Regions from separate parts of the Colwellia sp. KU-HH00111 genome, predicted to be linked through region 2. Evidence: predicted binding sites of a transcription regulator. Region 2 holds the regulator's gene; each other region holds the start of a gene.

Region 1 (6,400 bases), on a different contig from region 2:
AGGGCTTTAAGCTAGTTTCATCATGGACATAGATTTCGTGATTTTCAATCTGACGTAAATATTCAGTTGCTAGTTCCTCACCAAACGATTCGCGAATTTTGTCTTGTACTAACCCTCGGTTAATTTGTACAAAACAGTCTTTTAATAGTTCAGCTTCTAAAGTGGCAATATTTTTATGGCTGACATTGGCATTGGCGTCCATTTTTGAGCCGTCGGCGGCATTTTTGGCTGAAAAATACTGGTGGATAAAATCTTTTTTACTATTAATTTGTTGTTCACTAAGCTGCAACATTGTTAACTCCTTTTAATAAATGAGTAGAGTGGTGTTTTTGAAATAAATGGTTGAGTTTTTCACCGGTTTTTACATTGCGAAAAACTTGGTTGGTATCAGGGCTTTCTAAGCCGCCAAGTGTTGGTTGCCATGCCCCCGTTTTCAAAAAATCTAGGTGTTGGGTAATGCTAATATCGATATGTTTTTCACCAGAATACAAGCAGGTTTTAAGACCAAAATTTTTGGCGATAAGTAGTTTTTCAATAAGTTGGTTTGGTTGCCATTCGCCACCAAAAAATAACACGCAGCTGATTAAATTTTGATATTTATTTAACCAACTGATAAAGGTTTGATTTGTTAATGAACTGCCGTAGTTTTCATTCCATAGCTCTGTGCTATGACAACCTTTACAACCAACTTTGCAGCCAGTAATGCTAAAGCATAGACTTATTTCATTGGGCACTTCTTGAAAAATTGTGGTTGGGGGCAGGCAATTAAATTCCATGTACTAACCTATATATTGTGTTTTTATTTTTAGTAAACACAATATATAGTAATACGACTATGTTGTTAGTTGATCGAGATCAACTTTTCATCAACGGGTTATCTATATGTGGTAATCTTAAACGACAAAAACACTATATATAGTGTTTTTGTATTTGTTAATTGCTTTTAAGGCGGTTTTGTTCAATTAGCCGCACTTAGAATCGCCACAGGAAACGCAAGTTAAACACCCATCTAGTTTTATTACCGCATTACGAACTTTACACTTAGGGCAATCTTGTGCGTTTGGCATGCCCGCATCATCATTAGCTACATCTGCTGATGTTGAGTTCGCTGCGTGATTTTTTAAGTACGCTGCTTTTTTTTCTTCAATAATCGCTTTTGCAGCTTCAGATAATTCAATTGCTTCAACGCCAACCCCACAGGTTTGTTCAACATGAAAGGCAATGGTATCGGCAATTGCTGAGACCATGGACTCTATATATCTAGGATTACCTCCACGGGTATGTTGACCAAACCAGCCAGCATTGGGTGAAGATACTTCGCGTAATTCATCAAGTAAGAACATGTATTCACCGCCTTTACGAAAGATGGCTGACATCATAAAGGTTAAGGCGTGTACCCATTGAACATTTATTTTGTCTTTGGTATTGATGAAGATTTCATAAGGACGTACTTCTTCTAACGGTGTGCCCTCATTGAGTACCACGTTTGAAATGCTCACGTAATAGGCATGTTCATAACCTGTGGTTGCTTTGATTTTATAGGTTCTAGAGTCTAATTGCTTTGGACGTTTAGTCTCTTGAATAACTTCAACTTTAGGTGATTGCGCTGTTGGTGCTGGGTTTTCAGTAGAGGTGTCTTTATTGACTACTGATACGCCAGTGATCTTTTTGCTGATTTCTACAGGTTTTGGCGTCGACGATGATTGTGTCATGATGTTTTCTCTTTTAAATGGCTGCTAATTATAGCAGCCGACTAAATTAGTTTTGCTTCAAGGCTTGTTACGTGTGATGTTAAAATCGGCCGTATTGCCCTTCTTTAATGGCTTCAAATAAGTTAGAAGCAATGTGCTCTTGACCTTCGTAAACGACTTTTTCATTACCTTTTACTTTTATCACTTCACCATCTTCGAGGGTAAATTGATACTCGGTATTGGCAAGATCTGCTTCATTAACCAGTACTCCTGAAAAGTTTTCAGGGTTAAATCTAAAGGTAGTACAGCCTTTTAAACCTGCTTTGTAAGCTTCTAAATAGACATCTTCAAACTGCTCGAACGGGAACTCCGTTGGAATATTCACTGTTTTGGAGATTGAGCTATCAATCCACTTCTGCGCCGCTGCTTGTACCGCAACATGTTCTGATGGGGTAACGGTAGAGGTATCAACAAAGCTTTCTGGCAGTTGTGATAAATCTAATGATAATACTGTGCCCATTTTGATCATCGGTAACTGCCAATCATCACCATGGGTGCTTTTCATTAGTCGTTCATAGGCTAATACTTCCGCAGAGCGAACATTGACTTGTTGTTTGGTCGATTTTCCAGGAATGATGACGTTACGTTTGTAGTCATGAGCAAAGCTAGGCTCAATACCATTACTGGCGTTATTGCCTATGGACAGTGCTATGGTGCCTGTTGGTGCAATAGAGCTGTGGTGAGTAAAACGTAATCCAGTTGTTAGCGCTTCTTCAAGCCACTTTTCACCTAACTCGGCAACAATGTTTTTCATATATCGGCTATAATTAAGGTGTAATTCAACCCCTTTAACTTGATCACCTAATTTATATTTGTCGGCCAATTCAGGGCGTTTACGCAATAAAGCGCCAGTGATGGTATACATGTCATTTAAGAAAGGAGCGCCGCCTTTTTCTTTGGCAAGTTTAGTCGCTTCACGCCAGCCCTCTATGGCTAAATGCTTAGTAACTTCATCAGTGAACTTCACTGAATTGTTTTTACCATACTTCATACCCAACATGGTCATGGCAGATCCTAAGCCTAAATAGCCCATGCCATGGCGGCGTTTGCTTTCAATTTCAGCAACTTGCTCAGGTAAAGGTAAACCATTAATTTCAACCACATTATCAAGCATGCGGGTGAAAATTCGCACCACTTTTTTGAATCGATCCCAATCAAAGCTTGCTTGTGCAGTGAACGGGTTATTTACAAAAGCGGTTAAATTGATTGAGCCTAATAAGCATGAGCCATTTGGCGGAAGTGGTTGCTCGCCACAAGGGTTAGTTGCGCGAATGAGCTCACCAAACCAATTGTTGTTATATTCATTGACTTTGTCGATCAGGATAAAACCCGGCTCAGCATAATCATAAGTGGCGTTCATGATCATATTCCACAAGTTTTTCGCGCGGATAGTGCGATAAACTTTACAGGCGGTTTCGCCTGCACCATTGACTAGATAACCGTCCATATTAAGTGGCCATTCGCGCCAGATAACATCATCGGTATTATTTTCTGCGTCAAAGGCTAAACCATCAAGCGCAATTTCATTTTTATTGGTAGGGAAAACTAACTGCCAATCTGCATCGGCTTTAACCGCTTCCATGAAGGGATCGGTAATTAAGATAGAAAGATTAAACTGACGCAGACGACCATCTTCACGCTTGGCTTTAATAAACGACATGATATCAGGATGTTGACAATCAATAGTGCCCATTTGTGCACCACGACGTCCACCAGAAGAGGATACGGTTTTACACATGGTATCGAAAATATCCATAAACGGCAGTGGCCCTGAGGTGGTTGCGCCAGCCCCTGCAACATAGCCACCGTCAGGTCGAATTGTTGAGAAGTCATAGCCGATACCACAACCTGCTTTTAGCGTTAAGCTCGCTTTACTCACGGCTTCACCGACAATACCATGCATTGAATCTTCAATGGTGGCTGAAACAGTACAATTAATGGTAGATGAGGCGGGTTTTTGCGCACCTGCACCTGCATTTGAAACGATCCGACCTGCTGGTACTGCACCATTCATTAATGCCCAAAGAAATTCTTCGCCATGCTTTTTTTGTTTAGCAGGCGTGGTTTCAACACTGGCAATCGCTTTAGCAACACGTTCAAAGGTGTCAATGACGTTTTTATCAACAGGCTCGCCTGATGAGGTTTTTAATTGGTACTTGGATCGCCAAATGTCTAGGGATGCTAACTGTAGATGGTTAGCATCAAAAACAGCTAGTGTTTCGGGTGTATCCGTGATGGTTTGTTCTTTCATTGTTTGTCTTTCCATAAGAATAGTGCGCGAGGAGCGTGTTTTTATTTTTGTGTGACACAATATATAGTATTAAGTGCTGCTTAATAGTTGATCGAGATCAAGTTTTTATCGATGTGACACTATATATGGTATTCTACATTTATTTTGATACTATATATAGTGCTTATTTAAAGTGGCAGTTAGACGTTTTTTGCATCAATTTGATTGTTTTTAGCGTATTTTGCTGTATAGATTTTTATGACATTTAGCTAAATTTATAAGTAAAACAAGCTCTTTTGCTGTTTTGTCCGTTCAGTAGTAAATGCTTTGATCGAATTTCAGACATTATGGGTTGTAATAATAAGGATAGTACTGAGAGGAAAGTGGAAACAATGGTAGCTGCGCTACATAACTATCTTAATGGTATAAGTAGCGCAGTGATTCAGTTATTTTTCTTTCATATTCCACAAAATATCTTGGCCGCTTCCCATAACCGTGCTGGGTAACTTACCATCCCATTGTTGTGCTTTGATATATTCTACTAAGGTTTTGCTGGCTTTAATCGCTTCTGCTTTTTTAAGCATAGCCTCAGCTTCAGCTAAGCCTTTCACACGTATTGCTTGTGCTTGCGCTTTGGCTTCTATTTCAATGGCATAAGCGCTACCATCAGCCCGAGCTTTTTCAGCATCACGTTTCGCTTCAGCAGTATTCACCTCACGTTGAGCTTCAAGTTTTTGTCGCTCTAGACGATGCTTTTCTGCTGCGGCTAAATTTTTCTCTGTTTGCTTGGTTTCAATACTTTGTAAATATTTTGCCGGCAGAATTAAATTTTCAATTTGTACACTATCAAGTTTCACAGGGAAGTCTTGCATGGCTGTTAATAGTGTTTCTTCGATTTTTTGAATGACTTGGCCACGGTTTTGTACAATTTGTTCTGCTTTGAATCGCGCTAACGCATCTTTAGTAGCAGAGCGTAAGCGTGGGTCAAGAATGCGATTTTCAAACTGATCTAAGCCACCATATCCTTTATATAGTTCAAAAGCTTCAGCACGTATTACCGTCCAGTTTACCGACACCTCGGCTTGTACTGGCATTTGTTCAAAGGTTGAAGCTTTAAGTGATTCAGAATTTTTACGGGTACGGATCTCTAATTCTTCAATAGAATCAGCAAAGGGAATTTTAGTGTGCAAACCTGGGTTTACTTGCGTAGTCGCTTCGCCGAAGCGCTTAACTATGCCTACGTGTCCTTCATCTATGGTGTAAAAAACTTGCCAAAGTACAATGGCGGTGATCGCCGCTAGTACCGCTTTTCCAATGTGTTTGGTTGCTACTGTGGTATCAATATTTACGTTTTTTGTAGCTAATCCTTTGTTTAACATATATTTTCCTTATTTATTTTTATGGTTGTATTTTTGCTATTCGTTAGTTTTTATCAGCAGTTGGGGCCCGTATATAGTACTAATTTGTAGCCCTAAGACCATTAATAAAGTAAATCGCTTGACATAATATGTCAAGCGATTTTGGATATCTGCTAGTTTTTATGGTTAGAAAGCAGCTTTTTAGTTGAGAAATTCTTGATAGGCAAGGTTGTCGGTTGCTTCTTTGTATTGATAGCCAAGAGCGTTTAAATGCTGAAAAAATTCAACTTCTTTAGAGGTGCTAACTTCAAACCCCGCCAATACTTGACCAAAGGCTGCGCCATGGTTTCGATAATGAAACAGGGTAATATTAAACAGTTCGCCCATGGCATCTAGAAATTTTTCTAGGGCGCCGGGGTGCTCAGGAAACTCAAAGCTGAACAATCGTTCATTGATGCTATTAGTATGATTTTTTCCACCAATCATGTAGCGAACATGTAATTTTGCCAGTTCATTGTCAGTAAAATCGTTAACATGATAGTCAGCGCTTGCTAACTCCTCAAGTAATTGACAGCGCTCTTCAACACTGCCGCTTAACCGTACGCCAACAAATACATTAGCGGTAGGTTCGCCGGTAAAACGGTAGTTGAATTCGGTAATTGCTTTGTTACCAATGGTTTGGCAAAAACGTTTAAAACTGCCTTTTTCTTCAGGAATGGTAACCGCTAAAATGGCTTCTTTTTTCTCGCCTAATTCACAGCGTTCAGACACATACCGCAAGGTATGAAAGTTCATATTTGCCCCTGATAAGATGGCGACTAAAGACTGATTATTTGCATCAGTGATCGAGCAATACTTTTGCAAACCAGCTAAAGACAAGGCACCTGCAGGCTCAGCAATTACACGTGTCTGTTCAAAAATATCTTTAATTGACGCACATATTTCATCGGTTGTTACCGTAATCACTTCATCGCAGTAATGTTGAATTAAACCAAAGGTATGTTCACCAATACGTTTCACTGCCACACCATCAGCAAATAACCCTACTTGCGGTAAATCAA
Region 2 (6,400 bases):
TTCTTTAACACTTTCGCCTGCATCAATCTTAGCGTACTTTTCAACTAAGTTAATTAACTCCATCGGTGATTCATGTTTACCTAATAACACCAATACGCCACCTTCTTCACCAATTCTTTGCATTGCACTTGCCATTGGCCATTTAGCAACACTCTCTCGTTGGCTAAATAATAAATCTTTAAACGTGTTTTCTAGATGTACACGCACTAATGTTGGCTCATCAGCTTTGATCTCACCTTTAGTTAAGGCAAAATGAGCTTGGCCATCGATAGTGTCTTTAAATACAATCAGATCAAACTCACCATATGCCGTAGGTAATTTACACTGGGACACACGTTCAATAGTCGTTTCCGTTGCATTTCTAAATTCAATTAAATCAGCAATTGTGCCCATTTTAATGCCGTGCTTTTTAGCAATAATTTCTAGATCTGGGCGACGCGCCATGGTGCCGTCTTCATTGAGTATTTCTACAATAACCGCTGCTGGTTCAAGATTAGCCATACGCGCTAGATCAACACCTGCCTCTGTGTGGCCAGCACGATTTAACACACCACCATCTTTAGCAATTAATGGAAAGATATGTCCTGGTTGTACAATATTTAAATGCGTTGCATCTTTAGCAACAGCAGCAAGTACAGTAGTGGCCCTGTCTGCAGCTGAAATACCTGTAGTAACACCAGTAGCGGCTTCAATAGAGACGGTAAAATTGGTACTAAATTGAGCATCATTTTTATCGACCATTAAAGGTAGCTTTAACTTTTCACACTTCTCTTGAGTCATCGGCATACAAATCAAGCCACGACCATGAGTTGCCATAAAGTTAATGGCTTCAGGTGTGACCATTTCAGCAGCCATGATGAAATCACCTTCATTTTCTCGGTCTTCATCATCCATTAAAATAACCATTTTACCTAAAGCAATATCGTCGATTATTTCTTGTGGGGTATTTAAATTCATGTGATTCTCTTTTCTATCTTTTGGGTAATAGTAATTAATGGTTATTTTTGATGTTACTTAATAAAACCTGCTTTTTGTAACATAGACGCGGTAACGTTTGAGCTAGGCTCAACGGGGTGTGCTGATTTTTCTTTCGTTAATAATCTTTCTAGGTAGCGGGCAATCAAATCAACCTCTAAGTTCACTTTAGTGCCGACTTGATAGTGAGCAAAAATAGTCTCTTTCACCGTATGTGGCACTATGGTTAATCTAAACTTAGTATTATCAGCACTTAATGCATTAACCGTTAAACTGGTACCATCAACGGTTATTGAGCCTTTTTCAGCGATATAATGGGCTAAGTCGCTTGGCATTGATAGCCAATATTCAATACTATTACCGTTATTGGTGATTGATAATACATTGCAGACACCATCTACATGGCCTGACACCATATGACCACCAAAACGTGTACTGGCTAACATTGCCTTTTCTAAATTAACTTGCATACCTACGCTATAGTGAGCAAAGCCAGTACGCTCTAATGTTTCATTTGACACATCTGCACTGTAGCTATGTTGATCATACTCAACCACAGTAAGGCAAATACCATTAGTAGCTATTGAGTCACCTAGATTAACATCACTCATATCTAAGATATTAGTCGCGATGACTAAGCGTGCTCCCTGAGCATTGATATTAATTGCTTTTATGGTGCCAATCGCTTCGATAATTCCGGTAAACATAATGACTCTCTTGTTAAGTGTTTTTTGTCAGTTTAGCTATAATGCGAATATCACAGCCAACCATGCGAACATCAGCAATAGATAAGGCTTTTGCTTGAACCAAAGTACTGGTATTTGGCATGTTAACTAAGTTTTTTCCATCTCCACCAAGTAATTTAGGCGCTTGATACAGTATAAGTTCATCGGCTAAATCCTGCTCGATAAATGCCCCCGCTAAATTAGCACCAGACTCGACTAAAACATCATTTAAGCCCCGCTGTGCAAGACATTTCAACAATGCTGTCAGGTCAATTTTAGCACGAGCTTTATCACTTTCACCTTGGCTTGGCATTATCATTGGTAGTTGTACTTGTTCTACAAAATGAGGCCACTGATGAATGTTTTCAAGGTCTTGCTCATCATATTTTCCTCGAACAATAATAATAGCAGATGCTTGCTGAAAAAATGCCAACCTTGGTGTTAAACGGTTTTGGCTATCAATCACCACACGTACTGGTTGGCGAACTTGCGCTTGTGGGTAATGTGCTTTTAATTCCCCCAACTCAGACCAACGAACCGTCATTTTGGCATCATCCATTAAAACAGTATCAGCGCCAGTGATAACAGCGCAGCTTTGCGCTCTAATTTTTTGCACATCACGCCTAGCATCAACTGAAGTAATCCACTTACTCTCACCACTTTTCATGGCGGTTTTACCATCTAGACTAGCGGCTAACTTAACTCTTACATAAGGTAAGTTTTGTGTCATCACCTTGATAAAACCTAAATTGAGTGCTTTGGCTTCATGTTCTAATAGTCCGGACTCTGTTTGGATTCCTGCTTGCTCAAGCATTTTCAAACCACGACCTGCAACTCTAGGGTTAGGATCGACCATGGCGGCAACCACACGTTGCACTTCTGCATTAATTAAACCTTGAGCACACGGTGGGGTTTGGCCAAAATGACTACATGGCTCTAACGTAACGTAAGCAGTAGCACCCTTTATTAATTGCGGATAATTTTTGCTAGCGTCAAGCAAGGCATTCACTTCAGCATGCCCTTGCCCTGCCATTTGATGAAAACCAGAACCAATAATTATTTCTTTGCCTTCTACATGGCTCACTAATACACAGCCAACTCTTGGATTTGGTGACGTGGTATAATGACCTTTTTGGGCAAGTTTAATTGCCAATGCCATGTAGTGATGATCTTGCTCGCTAAACACTATACCTTTTATACCTTATTTGTGATGGAAAACTGCTGAGGTTATCTAGACTTAGCCTACAAACTATTTATTTGCTGATTTTCCTCTACTGAGGCTTTCTTTGCCTAAACGGGCAATTTCATCAGCAAATTCACTAATATCTTCAAATGACAAATACACTGAAGCAAAGCGTAGGTAGGCGACCTTGTCTAATTCTTTTAATTGAGACATAAGCAAATTGCCGAGCATTTCGCTGGTTATTTCACGCTCACCAGTAGCACGCATTTGCGATTTCAATTTGTTAATAGATAACTCTACCTGCTCTGTACTTACCGGTCGTTTTTCGAGTGCGCGCATTAATCCGCTACGCATTTTATCTTCATTAAACGGCTCTCGTGTACCATCTCGCTTGATGATTCTCGGCATAACTAGCTCGGCAGTTTCAAATGTTGTGTAGCGCTCATGACACGACAAACATTCACGGCGACGTCTGATTTGGTGCCCATCCGAAACTAAACGCGAGTCAATAACCTTCGTTTCTTGTGCACTACAAAAGGGACAATACATAGTTTACCTATAGTCAATATTTAGCTGTAAGATCTAGCGGCACGTGTTATTTATCATAATAAAAACCAAAAATGGCCGCATAATTGCGACCATTTTAATATAAATTCACTTAAATTTGTAAATTAGTTTTTTATATTCAATATACTACTTGTATACAGGGAAACGTGAACATAGAGCTTTAACTTGGTCTTGTACCTGTGCAATAACATCTTCATTGTTGATATCATCTAAAATATCACAAATCCATCCAGTTAGTGCTTTCGTTTCTTCAATGCCAAAACCGCGACGTGAAATAGCCGGTGTTCCTAAACGTAAGCCACTAGTTACAAATGGAGAACGAGGATCATTTGGTACAGAGTTTTTATTCACTGTGATATGTGCTTTGCCTAACGCTGCATCAGCATCTTTACCAGTAATATCTTTATCAATTAAATCAAGTAATAACAGATGATTTTCCGTACCATTTGATACTACTTTATAGCCACGTTCTTGTAACACTGCAACCATAGCCTTAGCATTATCTAACACATTTTGTTGATAAGCTTTAAATTCTGGCGCTAATGCTTCTTTAAAGGCAACCGCTTTTGCAGCGATGATATGCATTAATGGACCACCTTGGCCACCAGGGAATACCGCACTGTTTAATTTTTTATAGATACCTTCATCATCACACGCTGAAACAATCAAACCACCACGAGGGCCTGCTAAGGTTTTATGAGTAGTTGTCGAAACAACATGAGCATGAGGAACAGGGTTTGGATATAAACCAGCCGCAACCAGACCTGCAACGTGAGCCATATCAACGAAGAAATAAGCGCCTACGCTGTCGGCAATTTTACGCATACGCGCCCAGTCAACAATACCAGAAAACGCAGAGAAACCACCGATGATCATTTCAGGTTTATGTTCGTTAGCTAAACGCTCAACTTCATCATAATCAATGTCGCCTGTTTCAGGGTGTAACCCATACTGGAACGCTTCATAAGACTTACCTGAGAAGTTAACATGTGAGCCATGCGTTAAATGACCACCGTGAGCCAAGCTCATGCCTAATACTTTTCCACCAGGTGTAACTAAGGCTTGAAAAACCGCCGCATTAGCTTGTGAGCCAGCATGTGGTTGAACGTTAGCATAAGTAGCACCAAATAATTCTTTAGCGCGGTCAATGGCTAATTGCTCAGCAACATCTACATACTCACAACCACCGTAATAACGTTTACCAGGATAACCTTCAGCATATTTGTTGGTTAATTGTGAGCCTTGCGCTTCAAGTACACGCGGACTACAGTAGTTTTCAGATGCAATTAGTTCAATATGCTCTTCTTGACGCACAACTTCTTTGCTCATTGCTTCATAAAGTTCAGCATCATAATCAGCAATATTCATATCACGAGTAAACATGTTTTTTCCTCAAGTGGCCAGCCGTTGGCTAGAACGGTTAAGATGTTTTCCTAAGTTTAATGCGGCGTATTCTGCCTGAAATGAGCCATTTTGTACATTAAAAATGTACATGTGTTTAGCTCTTTTCGCACTGATTTATGCCACAAGTTATAGTGTTTTATTCGATCTAAGCTTTCAACGATTAGATCAAATTCTATAACGGTAGAATATAGCGAATAAAAAACAGAATAACAACAAATTTAAAACGATAAGCTCGTAAATTTCAAAATATAACTCAGAAATACAGCCATAATCGAATTTTTATTTTGATAGTAAACCTTTTAACTGTTTCAATTCATTAGAGCGTTTCAGATGAAATAGATGAGCAACAATCCATAGTGTAAACACAAATAAATTAATGATTAAAAAGGCAGGCCAAAGCGGTTTTTCTGTGCCGTGGCGCATCACATAGATATAGCAATTAATCGCAGGTAACATGAAATAACATGATAATTTAATTAATTTAATATACTTTATTGACGACTGACAGCCTGCTACAGCATTGATTATTGCTTTATCCGGGCTATCACAACTATGCTTCCATGGATGATGTCTGATCTTAATTTCATAATAAACAAATACAGTAGATAAGAGGCTACCAAAAGCTACATACATTAGCGTAGCATTGTCCCAATCTGCTTGATATAAGCCAATACAAAGGGCGATAATCAAACCTAAAGTAGCAACACAATCAAGTATTAGTATAGCCTTGGCCCATAGTGTACGCCTTCTGGTTTGCTTCAGTAATGCTTGAATATCTGTTTTTTCATATGGCTGAGCTTGCCAATCTTCGGTCAATGCTAGCCAATCTTCATCAAGCATTGGTAATTCTGTCAATTTATTTTCTTCTTCATTTAATGGAGAATTATCTTTAGTCATACTGCCTCCAATATTTGTGCTAATGCTGATTTAGCACGCTGTAAACGCACACCAACAAGGTTTGTAGTAATAGAAAGTACTTCAGCTATTTCTTGATAGCTCATTCCCTCTAAAGCCAATGTGATCACCTGCTGTTGTTCAAGTTTTAATTGCCTGATTGCACCCAGCAGCTTTTGTTGGCGTTGGCGCTGATTAAGCGATTGATAAGGGGTTGGTTGATGGTGATCTTTTTCAGCTTCTTGACTGATGTCAGTTAAGTCTTGATCTGCCTGAATTGTTTTTATCGCTTTTGCTACATGCGTTGCTAGAACATTGTGAGCAATTCGAGCCACAAAGGTTTTAACGCTCGAATCTTGGCGAAATTTAGGTAACGCACGCCAAACGTTCAAAGCAATTTCTTGAAATAGTTCATCCTGAATGGCTGGTTTAGCTTCAAAACCAGTAATAATATGACGCAACAACTTTTCATGCTCCGTCATCCAACAGGTAAAAGTTTTTTGATTGTGCAAAGAGAAACTCATCGAATTAGTAAAAGCCCCACCCATTGAGGCTTTTTCATTGTAAACAGATGCTATCAAGTTATTCATCATTAATAATGAATTTAACTTAATGCCATCACGACTTTTTCTGAGGTTAGCTTTTTCGCCAT
Region 3 (6,400 bases), on a different contig from region 2:
TCCCATCCTTGTGCAACTAATTGCTCTTCGGCTTCTTTTCTTGATGGGGAGGTTTTCACTAACTCAATAATAGGCTCTATGTTGGCAAGCGCTATTGATAAGCCTTCCAAGATATGTGCGCGATCTCGGGCTTTTCGTAATTCAAAAATAGTACGGCGAGTAACCACTTCACGACGGTGAAGTACAAACTCTTCCAACATTTCTTTTAAGTTAAATATTTTCGGCTGGCCATTACCTAATGCCACCATATTAAAACCAAAAGATACTTGCATTTGTGTCAATTTAAACAGGTTATTTAAAACAACTTCGCCAACTTCACCACGTTTAACTTCGATAACCATGCGCATGCCGTCTTTATCAGACTCATCACGTAATGCTGAAATGCCTTCAAGTCGTTTTTCTTTGACAAGCTCGGCCATTTTTTCAATCAAACGCGCTTTGTTGACCTGATAAGGTAACTCATTAACGATAATGGTTTCTTTACCCGTATTTTCATTGACTTCAATTTCTGCTCGGGCGCGAATTTTTATTTTACCTCGACCGGTGCGGTAAGCTTCTTCAATACCAGCACGACCACTAATAATAGCCGCTGTAGGAAAATCTGGTCCAGGAATATGGGTTAATAACTCTTCAAAGCTAATATCCTTATTCTCTATTAAAGCTAAACAACCATTAATTACTTCGGTTAAGTTGTGTGGTGGTATGTTTGTCGCCATACCAACAGCAATACCCGAGCCACCATTAACGAGTAAATTGGGGATGCGAGTTGGCATTACGGCAGGTATATGTTCTGTACCATCATAGTTAGGTACAAAGTCGACGGTTTCTTTATCTAAATCGGCGAGAATTGCATGTGCAATTTTTGCCATTCTAATTTCGGTATAACGCATTGCTGCAGCGCTATCACCATCAACCGAACCAAAGTTACCTTGGCCATCTACTAACATATAACGCAACGAGAATGGTTGTGCCATACGAACAATCGTGTCGTATACAGCAGTATCACCATGCGGGTGATATTTACCTATTACATCACCAACCACACGGGCTGATTTTTTATATGCTTTGTTCCAATCATTTCCTAAAACATCCATGGCGTAAAGCACACGACGATGTACTGGCTTTAAACCATCGCGTACATCAGGCAGCGCTCGCCCAACAATAACGCTCATGGCATAATCTAGGTAGGAAGTTTGTAACTCATCTTCAATATTTACTGGAACTATTTCTTTGGCCAGATCTGACATAAATAGACGTATCCCTTAACTTAAAATGTAACTTAACATCACAAAATTTTTATTATTATATTTTTATAAAAAATATATAAATCAACGCAGCATACTATCACAAATTTTTGTGATGCCAAACAGCTTTATTTAGCTAGGTGCAAGCCTATTTGTTGTCATAAAAAAACTGCTGAATAAAACAGCATAATAACGACTTAGTTGATCTGTTTCAGGTATTTTTACTTGCTTTACACTTTGTTTAATTATCACTTTCGTTTAGAATCGAGCCATTAGATGCCAACTAGAATAAACCATGAACAAAATTCACGATAAACCTAACGCTTTCGCAGCAAATGTAAATGAAGCCGAAATAGAAAAGTTTGAGCAAATAGCAAACCATTGGTGGGATTTAGCAGGTGATTTTAAGCCCTTACATCAAGTAAATCCGTTAAGAGTGCAGTTTATTTGTCAGCATATTAGCGAACAACAAAGCCAACTTTTTGATAAGAAAGTGATTGATGTGGGCTGTGGTGGTGGCATTTTATCTGAGTCATTAGCTAAATTAGGTGCAAATGTAACAGGCATTGATATGGGAACAGAGCCATTAAATGTCGCCAAACTCCACGCACTTGAATCAGGTTTAACTATCAACTACGAAAAAATAACAGCTGAAGAAAAAGCCGAGCAATGTAGCGAAGCTTTTGATGTGGTTACTTGTATGGAGATGTTAGAGCACGTTCCTGATCCGGCTTCTGTGGTTAGCGCTTGTGCCAAACTCGTAAAACCCGGTGGTTTAGTATTTTTCTCAACCTTAAATAAAACGGTTAAATCGTATTTATTAGCCATTTTAGCGGCAGAAAAATTATTCAAACTAGTACCCGATGGCACCCATGAGCATGACAAATTTATTAAACCGTCACAATTGATCGGCTGGGCTGAGACTAATGAGCTTAACTGTATTGATGCCTGTGGAATACATTACAACCCTGTCACCGAAAATCATAAATTAACTAAAAACTTGGACGTTAACTACCTATTATGTTGTCAAAAAATGACATAAAAGGTTGATTGCGCTATCCCTAATGTCGTCGCAATATAAAGGAGCAAGTATTAGTAATAATCTGCGCCTTGATCATGAGACGCTCAGGGGGCTAAAAAAAACATATGGATGTGGTTTGGATATAGAAATTGCTGGTGATGCACCCGGTTAAATTGAAACAAATATATTGAAATGACATCTACCCTTATCAAAAATACAGCACAAAACCACAACAGTTAACCTGCTTATTGATAATTGTTGTTATTTGGTTTTTTATTACTATTGGACATAACAATTTCTAAAAACAGATTAAAATAATTTAACCTTATTTATTTTCAATAATAAAGATTGCTTTTAGTCAAATACCAAGCTTTTTAACGGTACTAGGTTAGTTATTACTAACCTAGTACCAACAACTAAAAAGTCAACCTAAAACTGAACTTTTTTACCGCTTGCAATCATCATAAAACCTCATTATCTTGTGTCTTAGTTTACAAAAAACCCTAGATGTTGTGTATAAAACATATCCATCATGTTTGTTTATTACACATAGGAAATAATAAAAATAACAGGGCGTCTTAGCAGCAAACAGTGCGTTATTGCTAAGAAGAATTAATCTAATTTATACCACAGGTCTTTCATGAATAATAACCTCTTTGTTACAAAGCGTAATGGCGAAAAAGAATCGATCGATTTAGAGAAGATTCATCGAGTAATTGCTTGGGCTGCTGCCGATTTAGAACAAGTTTCTGTTTCTCAAGTAGAATTAAAATCACATATACAGTTTTATGATGGCATTAAAACTGCCGATATACATGAAACCATCATCAAAGCCGCAGCTGATTTAATCTCAGAAGAGACCCCTGATTATCAATATTTAGCTGCTAGGCTAGCTGTTTTTCATTTGCGCAAAAAAGCCTATGGTCAATTTGAGCCTCCGAGACTATATGATCATGTCGTCAACATGATTGAGTTAGGAAAATATGATCAACACTTGTTAATTGATTATGATGAAAGTGATTTTGAACAAATGTCGATGTTTCTTGATCATAGCCGAGATCTAAATTTCAGTTATGCCGCTGTCAAACAACTTGAAGGTAAATACCTAGTTCAAAATCGCGTCAATGGTGATATTTATGAAAGCGCGCAGTTTTTATATATTTTAGTTGCTGCCTGTTTGTTTGCCAAATACCCAAAAGAAACTCGCCTTAATTATATTGAAGGTTTTTATAACGCAATATCAACGTTTAAAATTTCATTACCAACACCAATTATGGCGGGGGTAAGAACGCCAACTCGTCAATTTTCATCTTGTGTGTTGATAGAGTGCGATGATTCTTTAGACTCAATTAACGCCACCTCAAGTGCAATTGTTAAATATGTTTCGCAACGCGCTGGTATTGGTGTCAATGCTGGACGTATTCGAGCACTAGGTAGCACTATTCGCAATGGCGAAGCATTTCACACAGGCTGTATTCCGTTTTATAAGCATTTTCAAACTGCGGTGAAAAGCTGTTCACAAGGTGGCGTTCGTGGCGGAGCAGCAACACTCTTCTACCCACTTTGGCACTTAGAAGTTGAAAGTTTATTGGTCCTTAAAAATAACCGTGGTGTTGAAGAGAACCGTGTTCGCCATCTAGACTACGGTGTGCAGTTTAACAAAACCATGTATCAAAGATTGATTAAAGGCGGCCATATCACCTTATTTAGCCCAAGTGATGTACCCGGGCTTTATGATGCCTTCTTTGAAGATCAAGATAAATTTGAAGCACTCTATCTTCAATATGAAAACGATGAGTCTATTCGTAAAAAACGTATTAAAGCGATAGAGCTGTTTACCTTATTCGCCCAAGAGCGTGCCAGTACGGGCAGAATATATTTACAAAATGTTGACCATTGTAACACTCATAGCCCTTTTGACCCGAGTAAAGCGCCAATTAGACAAAGTAACTTATGTTTAGAAATCGCCTTGCCAACAAAACCAATGCATGATGTTAACGATGAAAATGGTGAAATCGCCTTATGTACGCTTTCCGCTTTTAACCTTGGTGCGATTGAATCACTTGATGAATTGGAAGGGTTGGCCGATCTTGCAGTACGTGCGTTAGATAGTTTACTTGATTATCAAGACTACCCTATTCCAGCCGCTCGCAATGCCAGCTTAGCGCGCCGTACTTTAGGTATTGGTGTTATTAATTATGCCTATTACTTAGCGAAAAATGGCTTGTATTATTCAAATGGTAGCGCCAATAACTTAACCCATAAAACGTTTGAAGCCATTCAATACTATTTATTAAAAGCCAGTAATTTATTGGCTAAAGAGCAAGGGGCTTGTCCTAAATTTGATGAAACACGTTTGGCTCAAGGTATTTTACCTATTGATACCTACAAAAGGTCGATTGATGATATTACTGGTGAACCATTACATTTAGACTGGGAAGCGCTAAGAACTAGCATTCAAACCTATGGTGTACGCAACTCAACAGTTTCAGCCTTAATGCCATCAGAAACTTCCTCACAAATATCTAATGCCACCAATGGTATAGAGCCACCTCGTGGTTTAATCAGTGTGAAAGCGAGCAAAGACGGTATATTAAAACAAGTGGTTCCTGAGTATCAACGCCTTAAAAACAATTATGAGTTGCTTTGGAATATTCCAAGTAACGAAGGCTATTTGGAAATTGTTGGTATTATGCAAAAGTTTGTTGACCAAACTATCTCTGCAAATACCAATTATGATCCAGCAAAATTTGAAGGGGGTAAAGTCCCAGTTAAACAAATTTTAAAAGACATTTTAACTGCGTATAAGTTAGGGGTTAAAACTATGTATTATCACAACACGCGGGATGGTGCTAGCGATGACGTAGAAGTTGAAAGTGACGACTGCGCTGGTGGTGCGTGTAAAATATAACAGGTTTTGCTCGCCCAATTTTGATTACAACAAATATAATTATCAGAGCCTAAGTGTTTTACTTGGCTCTGTGTTGCCATAGCTTAAACATCAGCTGGCAATACAGAAAGGAATAACGACAAATGACGTATACTACGTTTAACCAAACACCCAATAATGCCTTGCTAGAGCCTATGTTTTTAGGTAATAGCGTCAATGTTTCACGCTATGATCAACAGCGTTACATTGCATTTGAAAAATTAATAGAAAAGCAGCTATCATTTTTTTGGCGACCTGAAGAGGTCGATGTATCAAAAGATAGAGCAGATTGGCAAAGTTTGACTGATTCTGAAAAGCATATTTTCATCTCAAACTTAAAATACCAAACCTTGCTTGATTCGATGGCCGCACGTTCTGTAAATGCCGTACTGCTACCGCTGGTATCATTACCAGAAGTTGAAACATGGGTAGAAACATGGGCCTTTAGCGAAACTATTCACTCACGCTCTTATACCCATATTTTACGTAATTTATTTACTGAACCAGGCGAGATATTCGACGATATCATTGTTAACCCTGCGATATTAAAGCGCGCTACGAGTATCGCTAAATACTTCGATGACGTTATTATCACAACCCAACTGTTGCAGTCTCAAGGTGAAGGGACTTATGATATTGATGGCAAATCAATTGAAGTCAGTACGCGAAAATTAAAAGAACGTTTATATTTAGCTGTTTGTTCTGTGAACGCCCTTGAAGCAATTCGTTTTTATGTAAGTTTTGCCTGCTCGTTTGCCTTTGCAGAACGAGAACTATTAGAAGGCAATGCCAAAATAATACGATTAAAATCCCGCCAGGAATACACACAGAATAGCAAACTTTTAAAAGTTTATCAAGCTAAATCAAGCACAAACAACGTGATCGACTTGTGTGATACCACACATAAAATCACAAAAAATGCCACACAACTTAAAATAGCAGCATAAAAAAATAAATATGTGGCTTTATCCCGGAATAAATAAAAAATGAAATATACTACGTTTAATCAAAAAAATAATGACGCTTTAAAAGAACCAATGTTCTTTGGCAATCCAGTGAATGTATCTCGTTATGATGTTCAAAAACACTCAGCATTTGAGAACTTAATCGAGAAACAACTATCTTTCTTCTGGCGACCAGAAGAAGTAGATGTATCAAAAGATCGTTCAGATTGGCAAAGTCTATCTGATGCAGAAAAGCACATAT

What was found. The regulator NrdR, encoded in region 2, represses ribonucleotide reductase genes. The targets are predictions, from matches to a motif close to AAACACNANATNTNGTGTTT.
Region 1: the regulator NrdR is predicted to act here: its motif matches at 4,148-4,167, upstream of ABXG98_RS17840 (adenosylcobalamin-dependent ribonucleoside-diphosphate reductase).
Region 3: the regulator NrdR is predicted to act here: its motif matches at 2,764-2,783, upstream of nrdA (class 1a ribonucleoside-diphosphate reductase subunit alpha).

The regions. Positions count from the first base shown of each region.
Region 1 covers NZ_BAABWO010000012.1:82,336-88,735, reverse strand. The annotation lists gene nrdD (anaerobic ribonucleoside-triphosphate reductase) at 1-292, opposite strand, end outside; gene nrdG (anaerobic ribonucleoside-triphosphate reductase activating protein) at 279-776, opposite strand; gene ABXG98_RS17845 (vitamin B12-dependent ribonucleotide reductase) at 963-1,712, opposite strand; gene ABXG98_RS17840 (adenosylcobalamin-dependent ribonucleoside-diphosphate reductase) at 1,792-4,002, opposite strand; gene ABXG98_RS17835 (prohibitin family protein) at 4,428-5,360, opposite strand; gene ilvA (threonine ammonia-lyase, biosynthetic) at 5,541-6,400, opposite strand, start outside.
Region 2 covers NZ_BAABWO010000001.1:416,969-423,368, reverse strand. The annotation lists gene ribBA (bifunctional 3,4-dihydroxy-2-butanone-4-phosphate synthase/GTP cyclohydrolase II) at 1-957, opposite strand, end outside; gene ABXG98_RS01735 (riboflavin synthase) at 1,011-1,682, opposite strand; gene ribD (bifunctional diaminohydroxyphosphoribosylaminopyrimidine deaminase/5-amino-6-(5-phosphoribosylamino)uracil reductase RibD) at 1,696-2,889, opposite strand; gene nrdR (transcriptional regulator NrdR) at 2,950-3,432, opposite strand; gene glyA (serine hydroxymethyltransferase) at 3,577-4,833, opposite strand; gene ABXG98_RS01715 (hypothetical protein) at 5,134-5,751, opposite strand; gene ABXG98_RS01710 (RNA polymerase sigma factor) at 5,748-6,329, opposite strand; gene ABXG98_RS01705 (ABC transporter permease) at 6,353-6,400, opposite strand, start outside.
Region 3 covers NZ_BAABWO010000003.1:164,211-170,610, forward strand. The annotation lists gene gyrA (DNA topoisomerase (ATP-hydrolyzing) subunit A) at 1-1,247, opposite strand, end outside; gene ubiG (bifunctional 2-polyprenyl-6-hydroxyphenol methylase/3-demethylubiquinol 3-O-methyltransferase UbiG) at 1,540-2,286, shown strand; gene nrdA (class 1a ribonucleoside-diphosphate reductase subunit alpha) at 2,906-5,176, shown strand; partial or broken gene nrdB (class Ia ribonucleoside-diphosphate reductase subunit beta) at 5,299-6,063, shown strand; gene nrdB (class Ia ribonucleoside-diphosphate reductase subunit beta) at 6,181-6,400, shown strand, end outside.